DNA from 3 places in the Streptomyces sp. NPDC002889 genome. Region 1 is predicted to be linked to each of the others. Evidence: riboswitches for the same ligand, from Rfam matches in the RefSeq annotation. Region 1 holds a riboswitch; each other region holds the start of a gene.
The links. A riboswitch is a leader RNA that binds a small molecule or an ion and turns the genes downstream of it on or off. The one in region 1 is predicted to bind S-adenosylmethionine.
Positions count from the first base shown of each region.

Region 2: another riboswitch for S-adenosylmethionine. It lies ahead of ACFYWI_RS06720 (aminotransferase class V-fold PLP-dependent enzyme); the one in region 1 lies ahead of ACFYWI_RS29245 (putative leader peptide).
Region 3: another riboswitch for S-adenosylmethionine. It lies ahead of thrC (threonine synthase); the one in region 1 lies ahead of ACFYWI_RS29245 (putative leader peptide).

Region 1 covers NZ_JBIAPT010000023.1:6,672-12,568, forward strand. The annotation lists gene ACFYWI_RS29225 (LLM class flavin-dependent oxidoreductase) at 1-1,106, opposite strand, end outside; gene ACFYWI_RS29230 (hypothetical protein) at 1,121-1,246, opposite strand; gene ACFYWI_RS29235 (NtaA/DmoA family FMN-dependent monooxygenase) at 1,243-2,640, opposite strand; gene ACFYWI_RS29240 (LLM class flavin-dependent oxidoreductase) at 2,659-3,834, opposite strand; gene ACFYWI_RS29245 (putative leader peptide) at 3,964-4,155, opposite strand; SAM riboswitch class IV at 4,152-4,264, opposite strand; gene ACFYWI_RS29250 (SpoIIE family protein phosphatase) at 4,501-5,897, opposite strand, start outside.
Region 2 covers NZ_JBIAPT010000003.1:380,580-386,476, reverse strand. The annotation lists gene ACFYWI_RS06740 (c-type cytochrome) at 1-323, shown strand, start outside; gene ACFYWI_RS06735 (Rieske 2Fe-2S domain-containing protein) at 320-1,384, shown strand; gene ACFYWI_RS06730 (cytochrome bc complex cytochrome b subunit) at 1,381-3,006, shown strand; gene trpD (anthranilate phosphoribosyltransferase) at 3,133-4,197, shown strand; SAM riboswitch class IV at 4,294-4,410, shown strand; gene ACFYWI_RS06720 (aminotransferase class V-fold PLP-dependent enzyme) at 4,588-5,897, shown strand, end outside.
Region 3 covers NZ_JBIAPT010000004.1:258,001-263,897, reverse strand. The annotation lists gene otsB (trehalose-phosphatase) at 1-309, shown strand, start outside; gene ACFYWI_RS08075 (trehalose-6-phosphate synthase) at 463-1,869, opposite strand; gene ACFYWI_RS08070 (hypothetical protein) at 1,940-2,299, opposite strand; gene ACFYWI_RS08065 (glucosyl-3-phosphoglycerate synthase) at 2,338-3,282, opposite strand; SAM riboswitch class I at 3,424-3,551, shown strand; gene thrC (threonine synthase) at 3,569-4,855, shown strand; gene ACFYWI_RS08055 (MoaD/ThiS family protein) at 4,879-5,154, shown strand; gene ACFYWI_RS08050 (cold-shock protein) at 5,573-5,776, shown strand.

The sequences.
Region 1 (5,897 bases):
GCCAGGAGCCGGTGGGAGCGCACCCGGTCCGCGTGGCCGTGGGTGATGGTGGTGACGAGCAGTTCGTCGGCACCGGTGGCCTCCTGGAGCTGTTCGAGCCGATCGGCGACACGCTGCGGGGAGCCGACGAACTGGGTCTCGACGCGGTCGGCCACCAGCGACCGGTCCTCGTCGGTCCAGGAGTGGGCGCGTGCCTGCTCCGGCGTCGGGAACTCGATGGCGCCCTCGGCGGTGCGGATGCTGCGCACCCACACCCCGTAACCGGAGGCGAGTTCGCGGGCGGTTGCGTCGTCCTCGGCGACGACGACATCCGCGGAGACAGCCAGGTAGGGCTTGTCGAGTTCGTCGGACGGCCGGAACGCGGCGCGGTACCCGTCGGCGGCCTCGAGTACGGTGCCCGGGCTGACGTGGTAGTTCGCGGCGAAGCGCAGCCCGTTGCGCCCGGCGACGTCGGCGCTCTGTCCGCCGCTGCTGCCCAGGATCCACATCTGGACGTCGGCGCCCTCACCGGGGACGGCATGCGCTTCGACGCCGTCCGAGGACCGGTAGGTGCCGCGCTGCAGCGCGAGGATGTCGTCGATCTGCTCGCCGTAGTCCTGTGACCGGGCGCCCGGCTGCTGGAGCAGGTGCCGCTGGAGTGCGACACGCGGTGAGCCGAGCAGATGCTCCAAGGAGAATGTCGGCGGGATTCTCAGGCCGTTTAGTGTGTACCCGTCGACGACCGGGGTCGTGGTCGATGCGGGCCCCACCGTGGCTCCCGGGGGACGGCCGCCGGAGCGGCCGAGTCCCAGGTCGAGCCGCCCGGGGTGCAGGGCATCGATGAGGCCGAACTCCTCGACGGTGGACAGGGCGGTGCGATGGCCGAGTTGTACGGCTCCCGAGCCGAGCCGGATCGATGAGGTCGCGGCGGCCGTGAGGGCCAGTACGACAGCGGGTGAGGTCCCTGCGACACCCCGGTTGAGGTGGTGCTCGGCGAACCAGTATCGGGCGTAGCCGAACCGCTCGGCCTGCTGAGCGAGGTCGATGCTGTTGCGCAGTGCCTCGGCGGCCGTGGAGCCGGAAGAGATCGGGACGAGGTCGAGGACCCCGAGGGGTGGGCGGGACACGATCGGAATTCTCCTCAGCAGTAGGTGAGTTCGGCCCCGGCGCCGGCAGCGCTCGGCACGCGCGGCGAGGCGGTGACCTCGTTCTCGCGCCGGATCCGCCGGAACACCTTGTGGCTCCCGGCGTCGCGGTCCCACTTCACGACGTCCCCCGAGCGGTCTCGCGCTCCGCGCCGCCGGGGGCGGGCTCGGCCAGTCCCAGGTGGTCGAGGAGTGTCGTACCGGTGTAGTCGTGCCGGAAGACACCCCGTTCCTGGAGCAGCGGGACAACGGTGTCGGCGAAAGGGTCGAGGCCGCCGGGGGTGAGGTGCGGGACGAGGATGAACCCGTCGGCGGCGTCCGACTGGACGAGGGTGTTGATGGTCCCGGCGACGGTGGCCGGTGAGCCGATGAACGACTGGCGGCCGGTGGTCTCGATGACCAGTTCGCGGATGGACAGGTTCTGCGCCTGGGCGCGTTCGCGCCACTGCTTGGCGACGGCGAGCGGGTCGCGGACCATCCGTACGCCGGCCCGGCCGCGGGCGACGGTGTTCTCGCCGGGAGCCGGGTCGATGTCGGGCAGCGGTCCGTCCGGATCGTAGCCGGACAGATCCCGGTTCCAGACGTGCTCCAGGTACTTGATCGCGGTCTGTCCGCTGACCTGCTGCCGCCGTACCTCAAGGGCCAGTTCCTGCGCCTCGGCATCGCTGTCGCCGAGCACGAAGGTCGCGGCGGGCAGGACCAGCAGCTGGTCGTGTGCCCGGCCGTGGCGCGCCAGGCGGCCCTTGACGTCGGAGTAGAACTCCCGGCCGGCGTCCAGGGTGTCGTGGCGGCTGAAGATCGCGTCGGCGCTCGACGCGGCGAACTCGCGTCCCTCGTCGGAGTCGCCGGCCTGGAAGATGACGGGGCGTCCCTGCGGGCTGCGCGGGACGTCGAACCGGCCGGCGATGTCGAAGTGCTGGCCTTGGTGGACGAAGGCTCCGGCCCGCGCGTCCCCCAGGAAGGTGCCCGCCGCCTGGTCGGCGACGATCTCGTCACCGCGCCAGGAGTCGAACAGTTCGGTGGCGGTGGTCAGGAACTCCTTGGCTCTGGAATACCGCTCCTCCCGCGGCAGGAAGCCACCGCGCCGGAAGTTCTCGCCGGTGAAGGAGTCCCAGGAGGTGACGACGTTCCAGGCGGCGCGCCCGCCCGAGAGGTGGTCGAGGCTGGCGAACTGCCGGGCCACTTCGAAGGGCTCGTTGAAGGTCGAGTTGATGGTGCCGGTCAGTCCGAGCCGTTCGGTGACGGCAGCGAGGGCGGACAGCACGGTTAAGGTGTCAGGCCGTCCTACTACATCCAAGTCGTATATTTTTCCGCCCTGTTCACGAAGCCGCAGCCCTTCGGCGAGGAAGAGGAAGTCGAACTTGGCGCGTTCCGCGGTCCGTGCGAAGTGCGCGAACGAGCTGAACTCGATGTGGCTGCCGGCCCGGGGGTCGCTCCAGACAGTGGTGTTGTTGACGCCGGGAAAGTGGGCCGCGAGGTGGATCTGCTTGAGCGGCTTGTCCGGTGATGTACTCATGGCCGAGGTTCCTCCGGCTCAGACGGTGGCGGCGTAACGGTTGGCGGGGCGTGCGAGTCCGAGCAGCCCGCGCAGGGTGTGGCTCTCGTAGGTGCGCCGAAAGGCGCCACGGCGCTGCAGTTCGGGCACCAGCCCCCGGGTGATCGCCGGCAGGTCGTGGCCGGTCACTGCGGGACGCAGCCGGAAGCCGGACAGCCCGGCGTGCCGCCATTCCAGGAGCAGATCCGCCAACTGGCCCGGCGTACCTGTGAAGATCTTCGCGTCGCTGGTGTACGGGTAACCGGCGAGGCCGTCCAGTCGGTCCCGGCGTGCCGCCGCCGTCGCGGGGGCGTCGTCGAGGAACACCAGCAGATCACCGAAGATGTGCAGGGGCTCCTGCTCACGCACGGCCGTCGCCTGTTCGACGCGGATCTCGGCGGCGGTGGCGCGGGCCTCCTCGGTGTCGTGCGGGGTGACGTACCCGATGTCGGCAGAACGCGCCACGAACCGGAACGCCACGCTTCGGTGCACCAGGGCGCTGACGATGGGCTGGCCCTGGGGAGGCCGAGGGGTGATGGATGGGCCCTTGACGCTGAAGTGCCTGCCCTCGAAGTCGATGTAGTGCAGCTTGTCGCGGTCGATGAAGCGACCCGTGGTGACGTCACGGATCTCCGCGTCGTCCTCCCAGCTGTCCCAGAGTCGGCGTACCACTTCGACGTGGTCGCGGGCCTCGTCGAAGAGTTCGGTGGTCAACCCGGTCTCGGCCGGCGTGTCCCGATCGTCGGTGCCGAAGGCGGGGAACGTACGGCGACCGAAGAGCGCGGCCTCGTTGTGCCTCGGCGACACTCGTACCCGCAGACCCGCTCGGCCGGTGCTCACATGGTCCAGCGTGGCGATGGCCTTGGAGATGTGGAACGGCTCTGTGTGGGTGGCGACCACGGTCGGTACCAGTCCTATGTGCCGGGTCACAGGGGCGACGCGAGCGGCGATCAGGACAGCATCCAGTCGTCCGCGGACCTGGTCGGTGCGTCCGTCGGGCTCCGTCGAGCGGGAGGACTGGAGCCCGAACGCGTCCTCGATCGTCACGAAGTCGAGCAGACCGCGTTCGGCCTCGGTGACCGTGTCGGTCCAGTAGTCGGCGGTCAGCAGCTCACGGGGCCGGGCCACGGGCTCACGCCAGGCAGCCGGGTGCCAGCCGGCGCCGTCGAGCGCCACGGCAAGATGCAGCGGAGGGTACGGCGAAGAAGGGGAAGAAAAAGCTGAGGACACGGAAAAGGTGCCTTCCTGATCGACCGACAGGTCATCACCGGCCCTCGTCGTAAGGGCCGGTGCGGGGAGCGGACGTCAGGAACTACAGAGAGCGCCGGCCACGCGATGCAGGTCGATATGGGGCCGGGAGTAGAGATGAACCTGGTGGCACGGGGTGATGACCATGAGGCGCAGGGCGCCGACCACGAGGGGCGGGCAGGACACCGTCGGCACGACCGTCACCTCCGCTTTTCCGGCTCGGCGCTTCACAGGAAAACCGCCGGGCATCGCGCTTGCGGAACCCCGGACGGGCTCCGCCTGGTCGTCACCTGGAGCACCCCCACCGCGGGAGGGTTGCCGGACAGCAAGCCAGGGCTTGACGCTGACACTCATCACCTGCCTGTGGACGTTACGCGAGGCGGCAGCGCCGCGCAATGCCCGCGGATCATGGCCGCCGTCCCGCCGCGACCCCATCTCGCCACGGTGCAACGGCCTGGCTGCGACGCCTGTCACCCAAGTCCACCGGCACTGCTGCGAAACGGAGTTGATGATGCGTCAGTGAGATGTTCCCGGTCGGACCATGGCCGCCCTCGTCGTGCGGCCGGGATCGCTGCCCGGGCGCGCAGGGCGCGTTCACTCATGATCTCGGCCAGGCGCCGGAGCGCGGCGGACCCGGGCGAGGACGAGCACCGTGTCGTCGGTCGGCGCGGCAGGCAGCAGGTTCGAAATAATGCGGTCCGCAGCCGCTTCCAACGGACCTGACACCTGGTGCAGTTGGCCGCGGAGCGCGTCCATGCCCTCTTCGATGTCCTGGCCGCGGGCTTCGATGAGGCCGTCGGTGTACAGGGCGAGGGTGGAGCCTTCGCGCAGGTCGATCCCGGTCGTTCGGAAGGGGATGCCGCCGACGCCGAGAGGGACACCCAGCACGTCCCCGACGGTCTCGACCGTGCCGTCCGGCCGGCGCACCAGAGGCGGCGGATGGCCGGCGTTGGCGATCCGCGCTCTGCCGGTCGCGGGGTCGTACACGATGTAGAGGCAGGTCGCCAGCTCGATGCCGGCTTCCTGGGCACAGGCATCGAGCTCCGTGAGCAGATCCTCGGGTTCCCGGTGACGAGCCAGTGCCTTGGCGGTGATGCGCAGCCTTCCCATGGCCGCGGCGGCCGGCACGCCGTGTCCCATGACGTCCCCGACGACGAGTGCCACCCGGTCGCCGGGCAGATTGATCACGTCGTACCAGTCGCCCCCGACCTCGGTGATACGGCTGCCGGGGAGGTACCGGTGGGCGACGCTCACATAGGGGCTCGTCGCCAGCGCGGTGGGGAGCAGTGCGCGTTGGAGCGTGAGCGCAATGTCCTGGATCCGGCTGTACAGACGTGCGTTGTCCAGGCAGAGCGCGGCGCGGGAGGCGAGCTCGCTCGCGAGGCTGAGGTCTTGTTCGGTGAAGGCCGGTCTGGCGGCGGAGCGGCCGAACATGGTGAGTCCCTGGACCGTGCCGCGGGCAATGAGCGGGGCGATGAGAATGCAGGTCAGGCCACTGTCGAGCAGTAGTTGGGCGCGGGCCTGGTGGATGACTGTACGGGTCATGAACTCGTCGTTCACCGTGACGGAGACGGGGCGGCCCGTTCGCAGCATCTCGTGGATGGCGGAGCCCGGCGGGTATGTCACGGTCTCCAGTCCGCTCACGAGTTCGGTGGCGGGTGGGGGCAGGATCGTCTTGGCCGCGATCCGTCGGGTGACCAGCGGGAGTTCGGGGTTGAACACGTCGGTCTCGTCCAGCCACTCCACGACCTCCACGACGGACGCGTCGGAGAAGTCCGGAACCGCGGTCTCGACCACCTCCTGGGCGGTGACGTCCACGTCCAAGGTGGTGCCGATCTGCGCCGCTGCCCGGTCCAGCAGAGCCAGCCGCTGCCGGCCGGCTGTGGCTTCCACGATGGCCTGCTCCCGGTCGGTGACATCCACCAGCAGCCCGCCCACTCCGGGCCGCGTGTCGCCGGCCTGGCTCAGGGGGAAGAAGCTGACCGACCGCA
Region 2 (5,897 bases), on a different contig from region 1:
GCGAGGGCGGCGCGCTGACGGACGGCAAGTACGCGCCGCACCTTGACGGCGTCAGCCCGAAGCACCTCTACGAGGCCATGCAGACCGGCCCGCAGAACATGCCGTCCTTCCCCGACACCACGATGCCCGAGCAGCAGAAGCGGGACATCATCAAGTACATCCAGACCGTGAACGGCGACGACACGCCGACCCCCGGCGGCTTCGCGCTGGGCGGACTCGGCCCCGTGAGCGAGGGCCTGTTCGGCTGGATCTTCGGTCTCGGTTCGCTGATCGCTGTTGCCGTCTGGGTCGCGGCCCACACCGCTAAGGCCAAGAAGTCATGAGTAGCCAAGAGAATCCAGAAGAGAACCTGCCTGTAGAGCAGGACGACGCGCACGGCGCCGGTACCGCCGTCGCACAGCGCCACGAGGACCCGTTCGCCGATCCCGGGCTGCCGCCGCACAAGCCGCGCGTCCAGGACATCGACGAGCGTGCGGCCAAGCGTTCCGAGCGTGCCGTCGCCTTCATGTTCACGCTGTCGATGCTCGCCACGATCGGCTTCATCGCCTCCTTCGTGGTCCTGCCGGTCGACAAGATCGTGTACATCTGGCCGCTCGGCCACATCAGCGCGCTGAACTTCGCGCTGGGTACGACCCTCGGCGTCGCGCTCTTCTGCATCGGCGCGGGCGCGGTCCACTGGGCGCGCACCCTGATGTCCGACGTGGAGGTCGCCGACGAGCGGCACCCGATCGAGGCCGAGCCCGAGGTCAAGGCCAAGGTTCTGGCCGACTTCGGGGCAGGTGCCGAGGAGTCCGCGATCGGTCGGCGCAAGCTGATCCGCACCACCATGTTCGGCGCGCTGGCCATGGTGCCGCTCTCCGGTGTGGTGCTCCTGCGCGAGCTCGGCCCGCTGCCGGAGAGCAAGCTCCGCCACACCCTGTGGGCCAAGGGCAAAGAGCTCATCAACATGAACACGAACGAGCCGCTGCGTCCCGAGGACATCGCGGTCGGTTCGCTCACCTTCGCCATGCCCGAGGGCCTGGAGGAGAGCGACCACGAGTTCAACACCGAGATCGCCAAGGCCGCCCTGATGATCGTCCGCATCCAGCCGGACGACATCAAGGACAAGCGCCAGCTCGAGTGGTCGCACGAAGGCATCGTGGCCTACTCCAAGATCTGCACCCACGTCGGCTGCCCGATCAGCCTGTACGAGCAGCAGACGCACCACGTCCTCTGCCCGTGCCACCAGTCCACCTTCGACCTCTCCGACGGCGCCCGCGTCATCTTCGGTCCGGCCGGTCACCCGCTTCCGCAGCTGCGTATCGGTGTCAACGCCGAAGGCAACCTCGAGGCACGCGGTGACTTCGAAGAGCCCGTCGGTCCTGCCTTCTGGGAGCGCGGATGAGCACTGCAACAGACACGAAGAAGAAGGCACCCGCCGGCGAGCGGGTCGCCGACTGGGCGGACGGCCGGCTCGGGATCTACTCGTTGGCCAAGGCCAACCTGCGGAAGATCTTCCCGGACCACTGGTCCTTCATGCTGGGCGAGATCGCCCTCTACAGCTTCGTCATCATCATCCTCACGGGTGTGTATCTGACGCTGTTCTTCCACCCGAGCATGAACGAGATCGAGTACCACGGCTCGTACGTGCCGATGCAGGGCATCCGCATGACCGAGGCGTACGCCTCGACCCTGCACATCAGCTTCGACGTCCGCGGTGGTCTGCTCATCCGGCAGATCCACCACTGGGCCGCGCTGATCTTCCTCGCCGCCATGTTCGTGCACATGATGCGCGTTTTCTTCACCGGCGCGTTCCGCAAGCCGCGTGAGATCAACTGGCTGTTCGGCTTCCTGCTGTTCGTCCTCGGCATGTTCACCGGATTCACCGGTTACTCGCTCCCCGACGACCTGCTCTCCGGCACCGGTGTCCGCTTCACCCAGGGCGCGATCCTGTCCACGCCGATCGTCGGCACGTACATCTCGATGTTCCTGTTCGGCGGCGAGTTCCCCGGCCACGACATGGTCGCCCGGTTCTACTCGATCCACATCCTGCTGCTGCCGGGCATCATGCTCGGTCTCGTGGTGGCGCACCTGATCCTGGTCTTCTACCACAAGCACACGCAGTTCGCGGGTCCCGGCCGGAACAACAACAACGTCGTCGGCATGCCGCTGCTGCCGGTCTACATGGCCAAGGCCGGAGGCTTCTTCTTCCTGGTCTTCGGTGTCATCGCGTTCATCGCGGCGACGTTCACGATCAACCCGGTGTGGGCGCTCGGCCCGTACCGTCCGGACCAGGTGTCCACGGGCGCCCAGCCGGACTGGTACATGGGCTTCGCCGAGGGTCTGATCCGTGTGATGCCGGGCTGGGAGATCAACCTGTGGGGCCACACCCTCGTCCTGGGTGTGTTCATCCCGCTGGTGCTCTTCGGTGTGGTCCTCGCCGCGATCGCGGTCTACCCGTTCATCGAGTCGTGGATCACCGGTGACAAGCGCGAGCACCACATCCTGGACCGGCCGCGCAACGCGCCGACCCGGACCGCGCTGGGCGTCGCCTGGGTCACCGGCTACGTGATCATGCTCATCGGTGGTGGAAACGACATCGTCGCGACCCACTTCAACCTGTCGATCAACGCGATCACCTGGTTCGTCCGCATCACCTATTTCGTCGGACCGGTCCTCGCCTTCCTCATCACCAAGCGGATCTGTCTGGGTCTGCAGCGTCGCGACAGGGAGAAGGTGCTGCACGGACGCGAGACCGGCATCATCAAGCGCCTGCCGCACGGTGAGTTCGTCGAGGTCCACGAGCCGCTGCCGCAGTCCGCGCTCTACACGCTGACGGCGCACGAGCAGCCCCGGCCCGCCAAGATCGGCCCGACGGTCGACGAGAACGGTGTCGAGCGCAAGGTGAGCCGTCTGCAGAAGCTGCGCGCCAAGCTCAGCCTCGGCTACTACGGGGACGAGAACCAGATCCCCAAGCCCACCCCCGAGGAGTACCGGGAGATCACCAGTGGCCACGGCCACCACTGATCCCCGCTGACCCCACGGTCGCCACGGCAGGAGCCCCGTCCATTCGCTGGACGGGGCTCTTTGCCGTCCTGGAGGCTGGATAGGGTGGGACCCGTATCCCATTGGCTGTGGACCCTGGAGCGGACCATGAACGTTGTGACCCCGGTAGGCGGCGACAGCGTGGCGGACCTCTCCTGGCCCGGCGTGCTGAACGCACTCCTCGAGAACCGCGACCAGAGCGCGGAGGCCACGGCCTGGGCCATGGACCGCATCCTCAGCGGCGAGGCCACCAACGCCCAGATCGCCGGTTTCGTGGTCGCGCTGCGGGCCAAGGGCGAGACGGTCGAGGAGATCACCGGACTCGTACGGACCATGTACGCGCATGCCAAGCTGATCGAGGTGCCCGGTCCCAGCGTCGACATCGTCGGCACCGGCGGCGACGGCGCCAAGACGGTCAACATCTCCACCATGTCCGCGATCGTCGTCGCCGGTACGGGTGCGAAGGTCGTCAAGCACGGCAACCGCGCCGCGTCCTCCCAGAGCGGCGCGTCCGACGTGCTGGAGAAGCTCGGCGTCAATCTCGAGCTCACCCCGCAGAGGGTCGCCCAGGTCGCCGAGGAAGCGGGCATCACCTTCTGCTTCGCGGTGAAGTTCCACCCGGCGCTGCGGCATGTGGCCGCCGCCCGCAAGGAGCTGGGCATCCGCACCACGTTCAACTTCCTCGGTCCGCTCACCAACCCCGCGAAGGTCAGGGCACAGGCGACCGGTGTCGCGGATGCCCGGATGGCGCCGATCCTGGCCGGCGTGCTGGCCGAGCGGGGCTCGTCCGCGCTGGTCTTCCGCGGTGACGACGGACTGGACGAGCTGACCACGACCGCCACCTCCCGGGTGTGGGTGGTACGGGACGGGGCCGTGCGTGAGGAACGGTTCGACCCGAGGGACGTGGGCGTCGCTCTGGTGCCGGTGGAGGCGCTGCGCGGCGCGGACGCGTCGTTCAACGCGGACGTCGCGCGCCGTCTGCTGGGCGGCGAGACCGGACCCGTACGGGACGCGGTGCTGCTGAACGCGGCGGCGGCGCTCGTGGCCCTGGAGCCGGGTGAGGGCACGCTGGCGGAGCAGATCGGGGCCGGGATGGCCAAGGCGGCGCAGTCCATCGATTCGGGTGCGGCGAAGGCGGCGCTGGACCGCTGGGTCGCGGTGAGCAACGCGTAGCGCCGCTGCCCGCAGCGGTGTTCGCCGTCCCCTGCCCGTCCCGGATCCCGGACACGGGTTGCGGGACGGCGATCGCGTGGCATAACTTTTCCGGCAGGTCATGAGTGACAGCGACGAGGCCCCGGCCCGCTGTCCGGCAACCCTCCGTCCGTGGCGGGGTGCCCCGGGTGAAGACCAGGCCGCAGGCAGCGAGGTCTGTGGCAAGCGCGGACCCCTTGCAGCCCCTGGGGTCCTGGTCCTCAAGGGAGCAGTCTCGTGAGCAAGCGAATGCGATAGGGCGTCGAGCCCCTTCTTCAGTACACCCTCCGCGCGGTGACCACCGTGCGTCGAGGCAGTCCCCGTACTCGGGTTCTTGAAGCCAATTCGCCTTTCCTGCCGGGAGATACCGTCATGTCCGCATGCCTGAACACCGCCGTCGCCGTCGTCTCCTCCGCCACCCCCGCCGCCGACACGGCCGCCGATCCCTGCTGCGCGGCCCCGCTGCCGGTCCTCGGCCGGGACGTCACCGTGCCCCTGGTCACCGGCGGCGAAGTCACCTACGCCGCCCTCGACTACGCGGCGAGCGCACCGGCGCTGCAGCGTGTGTGGGACGACGTGGCCGCCTACGCCCCCTACTACGGCAGTGTGCACCGCGGCGCCGGCTACCTCTCGCAGCTGTCCACCGACCTGTTCGAGAACAGCCGGGTGACGGTCCACGAGTTCCTCGACTGCCGCGACGACGACCAGGTCGTGTTCACCCGCTCCACCACCGACTCGCTGAACCTGCTCGCCGGCGCGCTTCCCGCCGACTGCCGTGTCTTCGTCTTCGAGACCGAGCACCACGCCTCGCTGCTGCCGTGGCGCGAGGCCCAGGTGACGTACCTGGACGCACCGCGTACGCCGGACGAGGCCGTCGCCACGCTGGAGCGTGCGCTCGCCACCTCATCCGCTCAGGACGCGTACGGTCCCGCCCTGGTCTGTGTGACCGGGGCGTCCAATGTGACCGGTGAACTGTGGCCGGTGAAGGAGCTGGCCGCCGCGGCCCACGCGCACGGCGCCCGGATCGTGCTGGACGCCGCCCAGCTGGCGCCCCACCACCCCGTCTCCGTACGGGAGTTGGACGTCGACTGGGTCGCCTTCTCCGGGCACAAGCTGTACGCGCCCTTCGGCTCAGGCGTGCTCGCGGGCCGCGCGGACTGGCTTCGGGAGGCGGAGCCGTACCTCGCGGGCGGCGGCGCGTCCCGCACCGTGGCACGGCGTACGGACGGCGGCGTGGACGTCGAGTGGCACACCACCGCAGCGCGCCACGAGGCCGGTTCGCCGAATGTCATCGGTGTCTACTCCATCGCCTCCGCGTGCAAGGCGCTGACCGAGGCCGGGTTCGAGGCGCTGGTCGCCCGTGAGCAGCACCTGATCGCGAAGGTACGCGAGGGCCTGGCGGATGTGCCCGAGGTCAGGGTGCTGTCGCTGTTCGGCGACAAGGCCCCGAGGGTCGGCGTCATCTCCTTCGTGGTGGAGGGCTGGAACAGCTCGCACTTCGCCGCGGCGCTGTCCGCGGAGTACGGCATCGGGGTACGGGACGGCCTGTTCTGCGCCCACCCGCTGGTGCGCACCCTGCTGGGCGGCGAGACGCAGGAGCCGGGCGAGTGCGGTGCCCCCGAGGCGGCGCCGGGCACGACGTCGTTGAACGCGATCCGCGTCAGTTTCGGCGCGGGCACGCC
Region 3 (5,897 bases), on a different contig from region 1:
CGCCACGGCCTGATCATGGAACCGGGCCGGATGGTCCTGGAACTGCGCCCGCCCGGCATGGACAAGGGAATGGCGCTGGCCGAGTACGTACGGGAGGTGAACGCCGAGGTTGTCCTCTACGCGGGCGACGACCTGGGTGACCTCCCCGCGTTCGGAGTGGTGGAGAAACTCCGCTCGGACGGCGTCCCAGGACTGCTGGTCTGCAGCGGCAGCAACGAGGTGACCGAACTGGCCGACCGCGCGGATCTGCTGCTGCCGGGCCCGCCGGCGGTGGTGGAGTTCCTGGCGGCGCTGGCGCAGCGGCTGTAGGGCGGGCACCGGGAGCCGCGGGCTGCGACAGGGTCGTGGTCGGCGGCCCGCGCCGAGCACGGGGATCGCAGCGCCCGTCCCGCGCCGGGGCCGGGCCGGGCGGGCTTCTGCGTTGTCGTGCTCCGGGGAACTCCCCGTCGCAGGTCGGGTGGGCTAGGCGGTGGTGCCGCGCAGTGCGTTCAGCTGGTCCAGGAACCACTGCTTCGGCGGCAGCGCCGTCGCCGCCGCCGCGAGCCGCTTGGTGCGTTCGGCCCGTTCCGTGTCCGGCATGGTCAGGGCCTCGTGCAGCGCGGTCGCCGTGCCCGTCACGTCGTACGGGTTGACGGTGATCGCGTCGTCGCCGAGCTCGTCGTACGCGCCCGCCTCACGCGAGAGCACCAGCGCGCAGCCGTTGTCGGAGACGATCGGGACCTCTTTGGCGACCAGGTTCATGCCGTCCCTGATCGGGTTGACCAGGGCGACGTCCGCCAGGCGGTAGGCGGCCAGGGAGCGGGCGAAGTCGTCCTTGACGTGCACGACGACCGGAGTCCAGCCGGCCGTCCCGAACCGGGCGTTGATCTCGTCGGCGAGCCGGGAGACCTCGGCGGTGTAGTCCCGGTAGACCGCGAGGTCCTGGCGCGAGGGGTAGGCGAGCGCGATGTGCACGACCCGTTCCCGCCACTCGGAGTGCTCCTCCAGCAGCTCCCGGTAGGCCAGAAGCCCGCGCACGATGTTCTTGGACAGCTCCGTGCGGTCGACTCGGACGATCGTCTTCCGGTCGCCGTCGCCGCCGATCTGCTCGTGCAGCTGCGCCATACGGTCTCCCACATCGGGCCGGTGTGCGCGCTCCCGCAGGAAGTCCGCGTCCGCGCCGAGGCCGTGCACCCCGAGCCGGGTGGCGCCCGTTCCTCCCACCACCTGTTCGCAGCAGCCCCGGAAGGCGGCCGCCCACCGCGCGGTCAGGAACCCCAGCCGGTCGGCGCCCAGCATTCCCCGCAGCAGCTGCCGCGCGATGTCGTCGGGCAGCATCCGGAAGTATTCGGCCGGCGCCCACGGCGTGTGCGAGAAGTGCCCGATCCGCAGGTCGGGACGCAGCTCGCGGAGCATCCCGGGCACCAGCGCCAGGTGGTAGTCCTGCACCAGCACCGACGCCCCGTCCGCGGCCTGTGCCGCCAGTGCCTCGGCGAACGCCCGGTTGTACGTCTCGTACGCCGCCCACTGCCGCCGGAACTCCTTGTCGAAGACCGGCTCCAGCGGGGTCTGGTACAGCATGTGGTTGACGAACCACAGCACCGAGTTGGCGATGCCGTTGTACGCGTCGGCGTGCACGGCGGCGTCGATGTCGAGCATCCGCACACCGGGTTCGCCCACCCCGCGCCGTACGGCCTCGCGGTCGCCCTCGCTCAGGGCCGCGCACACCCATAGGGACTGCGCCTCGGAGCCGATGGCCGACAGGCCGGAGACCAGGCCCCCGCCACCGCGGCGGGCGTCGAGTCCGCCGCTGTCGTTCACCGTGTACGAGACGGGGCCGCGGTTGGAGGCGACCAGGATCTGGGCAACGTGCTCACGCTCGGAGACCATGTGCCGAACTTAGCCCGTCCCGCGAACCCTCAAACGTGCGTACGGTCTCCTCGGCCTGTCTCAGCCGGTTTCAGTGCCTGCGGCGGCCGCGCGACGCGGCGACGGCGACCACGCCCGCCGCCGACAGGCTCAGCGCCACCCCGCCCATCAGCCACAGCTGCTCGGTCGTGGCCCCGGTGCGGGCCATCTCGCCGGGGTGGACCTGTACCTGCCGGAGGGAGGGGTCCGGCCCCACGGTGTCCGCGGTCCTTGCCCCGGCCGCGACGGCTGCCCCGGCCGCGGGGCCGAGCACCGTCGCGGCCGTGACCGTCAGGGCCGCGACGAGCTGACTGCCGGCCCTGCGGATCCTGCCGCGCGTGCCATGCCTGCCGTAGGTGCCGAGCCCGCCGTACGGGCCGAGCCTGCCATTCCTGTCATATTGAGCGCCCATAAGTGCGAAATTTAGACAAGATGCCCGACTGTTCCGGGTTACGCCGCGCGACGCGCCGCATACTCACCGATCTCGCGCATCGGCGGCCGTTCCTCCGTGTCCACCCAGTACGTACGCGGCTCGAACCCCGCCTCGCCCCGCTCGAACTGCGTCAGCGCCGGCCGCACCAAGTGTCCGCGTGACAGTCGCAGTTGGGCCGTGCGGTAGATCGCCGCCGCCATTCTGCCCAGCGCCTGTCCGTCCTGGTGACGGTGCTTGCGCGAGCCGACGTCCACCTGTGCGAGCGCATCCAGGCCCACCGTGTGCAGCGCGTCCACCAGCAGCCCCAGCTCCACCCCGTAACCGACCGGGAACGGCAGTCGCTCCAGCAGCGAGCGCCGCGCCGCGTACTCGCCGCCCAGCGGCTGGACGAACCCGGCCAGCTGCGGCCAGTGCAGGTTCAGCAGCGGCCGCGCGACCAGCTCCGTCACCCGCCCGCCCTGACCGGGCTCCGCGCCGAGCGGCCGGTCGTACATCGCCTTGACGAACTGCACCTCGGGGTCGGTCAGCAGCGGCCCCACGGTCCCGGAGACGAAGTCGGCCGAGAAGTCCCGCAGATCCGCGTCGACGAAGCAGACGATGTCTCCGCTGGTCACCATCAGTGACCGCCACAGAACCTCGCCCTTGCCCGGCACGGCCGGTATCCGCGGCAGGATCGCGTCCCGGTGGACCACCCGCGCGCCGGCCGCCGCGGCCACCTCGGCCGTACGGTCGCTCGAGCCCGAGTCGATGACCACCAGTTCGTCGACGAGCGGCACCGTCTCCATCAGCTCGCGCCGGATCACCGTGACGATGTCACCGACCGTCGCCTCCTCGTCCAGCGCTGGGAGCACCACACTCACCGACGTTCCGCGCCCGGCCTTGGCCGCCACCAGTTGGTTCAGCGTGCGATCGGCCGCCGCCCAGGAACGCCTGCTCAGCCAGCGCTCCACCTCATCGAGCACGTGCGCGTCTCCTTGACTTCCGGTCGGGTGATCCATCTCGCTGTTCGGACGACTATCTCAACCCTCCATGCCTTCGGTTACAGTCTTGAACAACGCAGATGACCGTCGCATGCCGGGGTCGTCTCGCCGACAATCGAATACCGCTCATCCAGAGGGGCAGAGGGAACGGCCCGTTGAAGCCCCGGCAACCCTCCCGCCGACCGCGAGGTCACGGTGGGGAAGGTGCCAATTCCGTCTCGTGGCGAGATGCGTCACGAGGAAGATGAGGAGAAAGGGCCTCGCCACCATGGCTGCGCAGACTGTCGCAAGCACCACCACCCCCGTGAACCTCGGACCCGCCGCCGCACTCTCGTGCCGCGAATGCGGAGAGCGTTTCGAGCTCGGCCCCATCTTCGCCTGCGCCTCCTGTTTCGGGCCGCTCGAAGTCGCCTACGACCTGCCGAGCGGCGACCCCGAGGCCCTGCGCAAGCAGATCGAGGCGGGCCCGGACAACATCTGGCGCTACGCGCCGCTGCTGCCCGTCCCCGTCGACGTGGCCGACAAGCCGAACATCAACCCCGGCTTCACCAAGCTCGTCAAGGCCGACAACCTCGCCCGTGAACTGGGCGTCACCGGCGGCCTGTACGTCAAGGACGACTCCGGCAACCCGACGCACTCCTTCAAGGACCGCGTCGTCGCGATCGCCGTCGAGGCCGCCCGTGCCTTCGGCTTCACCACCCTGTCCTGCTCCTCCACCGGCAACCTCGCCGGCGCCGTCGGCGCGGCCGCCGCCCGGGCCGGCTTCCGCTCCTGCGTGTTCATCCCGCACGACCTGGAGCAGGGCAAGGTCGTCATGGCCGCGGTGTACGGCGGCGAACTGGTCGGCATCGAGGGCAACTACGACGACGTCAACCGCTTCTGCTCCGAGCTCATCGGCGACCCGCTCGGCGAGGGCTGGGGCTTCGTCAACGTCAACCTGCGCCCGTACTACGGCGAGGGCTCCAAGACGCTCGCGTACGAGATCTGCGAGCAGCTCGGCTGGCGGCTGCCCGACCAGATCGTGATCCCGATCGCCTCCGGGTCGCAGCTCACCAAGATCGACAAGGGTCTGCAGGAGCTCATCAAGCTCGGTCTCGTCGAGGACAGGCCCTACAAGATCTTCGGCGCCCAGGCCGAGGGCTGCTCGCCCGTGTCCACCGCGTTCAAGGCCGGCCACGACGTCGTACGCCCGCAGAAGCCGAACACCATCGCGAAGTCGCTGGCCATCGGCAATCCGGCGGACGGCCCGTACGTCCTGGACATCGCCCGCCGCACCGGGGGCGCGGTCGAGGACGTCGACGACGAGCAGATCGTCGACGCGATCAAGCTGCTGGCGCGCACGGAGGGCATCTTCGCCGAGACCGCGGGTGGCGTGACCGTGGGTGTCACCCGGAAGCTGATCGAGCAGGGTGTGCTCGACCCGGCGCTCACCACCGTCGTGCTCAACACAGGCGACGGCCTCAAGACGCTGGACGCTGTCGCTCCGACCACCGGCCCGACCGCGACGATCCGCCCGAGCCTGGACGCGTTCCGCGACGCCGGCCTGGCCGGCTGAACTACCGAGAGAGGCAGCACACCATGAGCGTCAATGTCCGCATCCCCACCATCCTTCGCACGTACACGGGTGGCCAGGCCGAGGTCCCGGCCGAGGGCGCGACCCTCTCGGAGGTCATCGCGGATCTGGAGAAGAACCATGCGGGCATCGCGGCCCGGGTCCTGGACGACCAGGGCAAGCTGCGCCGCTTCGTCAACGTCTACGTGAACGACGACGACGTGCGCTTCGAGCAGGGCCTGGAGACGGCGACGCCGGACGGTGCGGGAGTTTCCATCATCCCCGCGGTCGCCGGCGGCTGACCTACCTCGAATTACCCAGAGTAACCAGAATTGCCCCCTCCGCGGAAGAAACGGAGGGGGCAATTCTGCATGGTTGAGCGCGGTAGAGTTGGGGAAGCCCCCGCCGCCGCCTGTGCCGCTCGCATATGAGAATGCGCCGCGAGGCGACAAGAAACAGCCAAAGTGCGCGATCGAAATGCGCCATTGACGCCATTTGTCGGGCCCGACTTGCCCCGGAATTCACAGAATTCACATAAATCATCCGTTCGCGGCTGCTCAGATTTCTCGTCCGACTGACCTGTTGCAGAGGGCAGTTGGGCAGATACATTCAGCCGCGGTCGACGCGTTCCGGCGCACGCCCCTCCTGTCGGGGCGGTAGGTCTGACCCGGGTCCGCGAGGTGCGGTCCTGCGCAAGGGCCAGTAATAGGGGAGTTAGGCATGGCTCAGGGCACCGTCAAGTGGTTCAACGCGGAGAAGGGCTACGGCTTCATCGCGGTCGACGGTGGTGCGGATGTTTTCGTCCACTACAGCGCGATCCAGATGGATGGGTACCGCACCCTTGAAGAGGGTCAGCGAGTCGAGTTCGAGATCTCGCAGGGCCAGAAGGGTCCGCAGGCGGACATGGTCAAGCTCGCCGTCTGATCCAGGCGCGATCGGCCACCGACGCACTCACTCCGAGGGGCCCGCATCCCACCCAGGGATGCGGGCCCCTCGTGCGTCTCCGCGCATGTCGGTGATCCGTTCCTGATCCGTTCGCCAACCG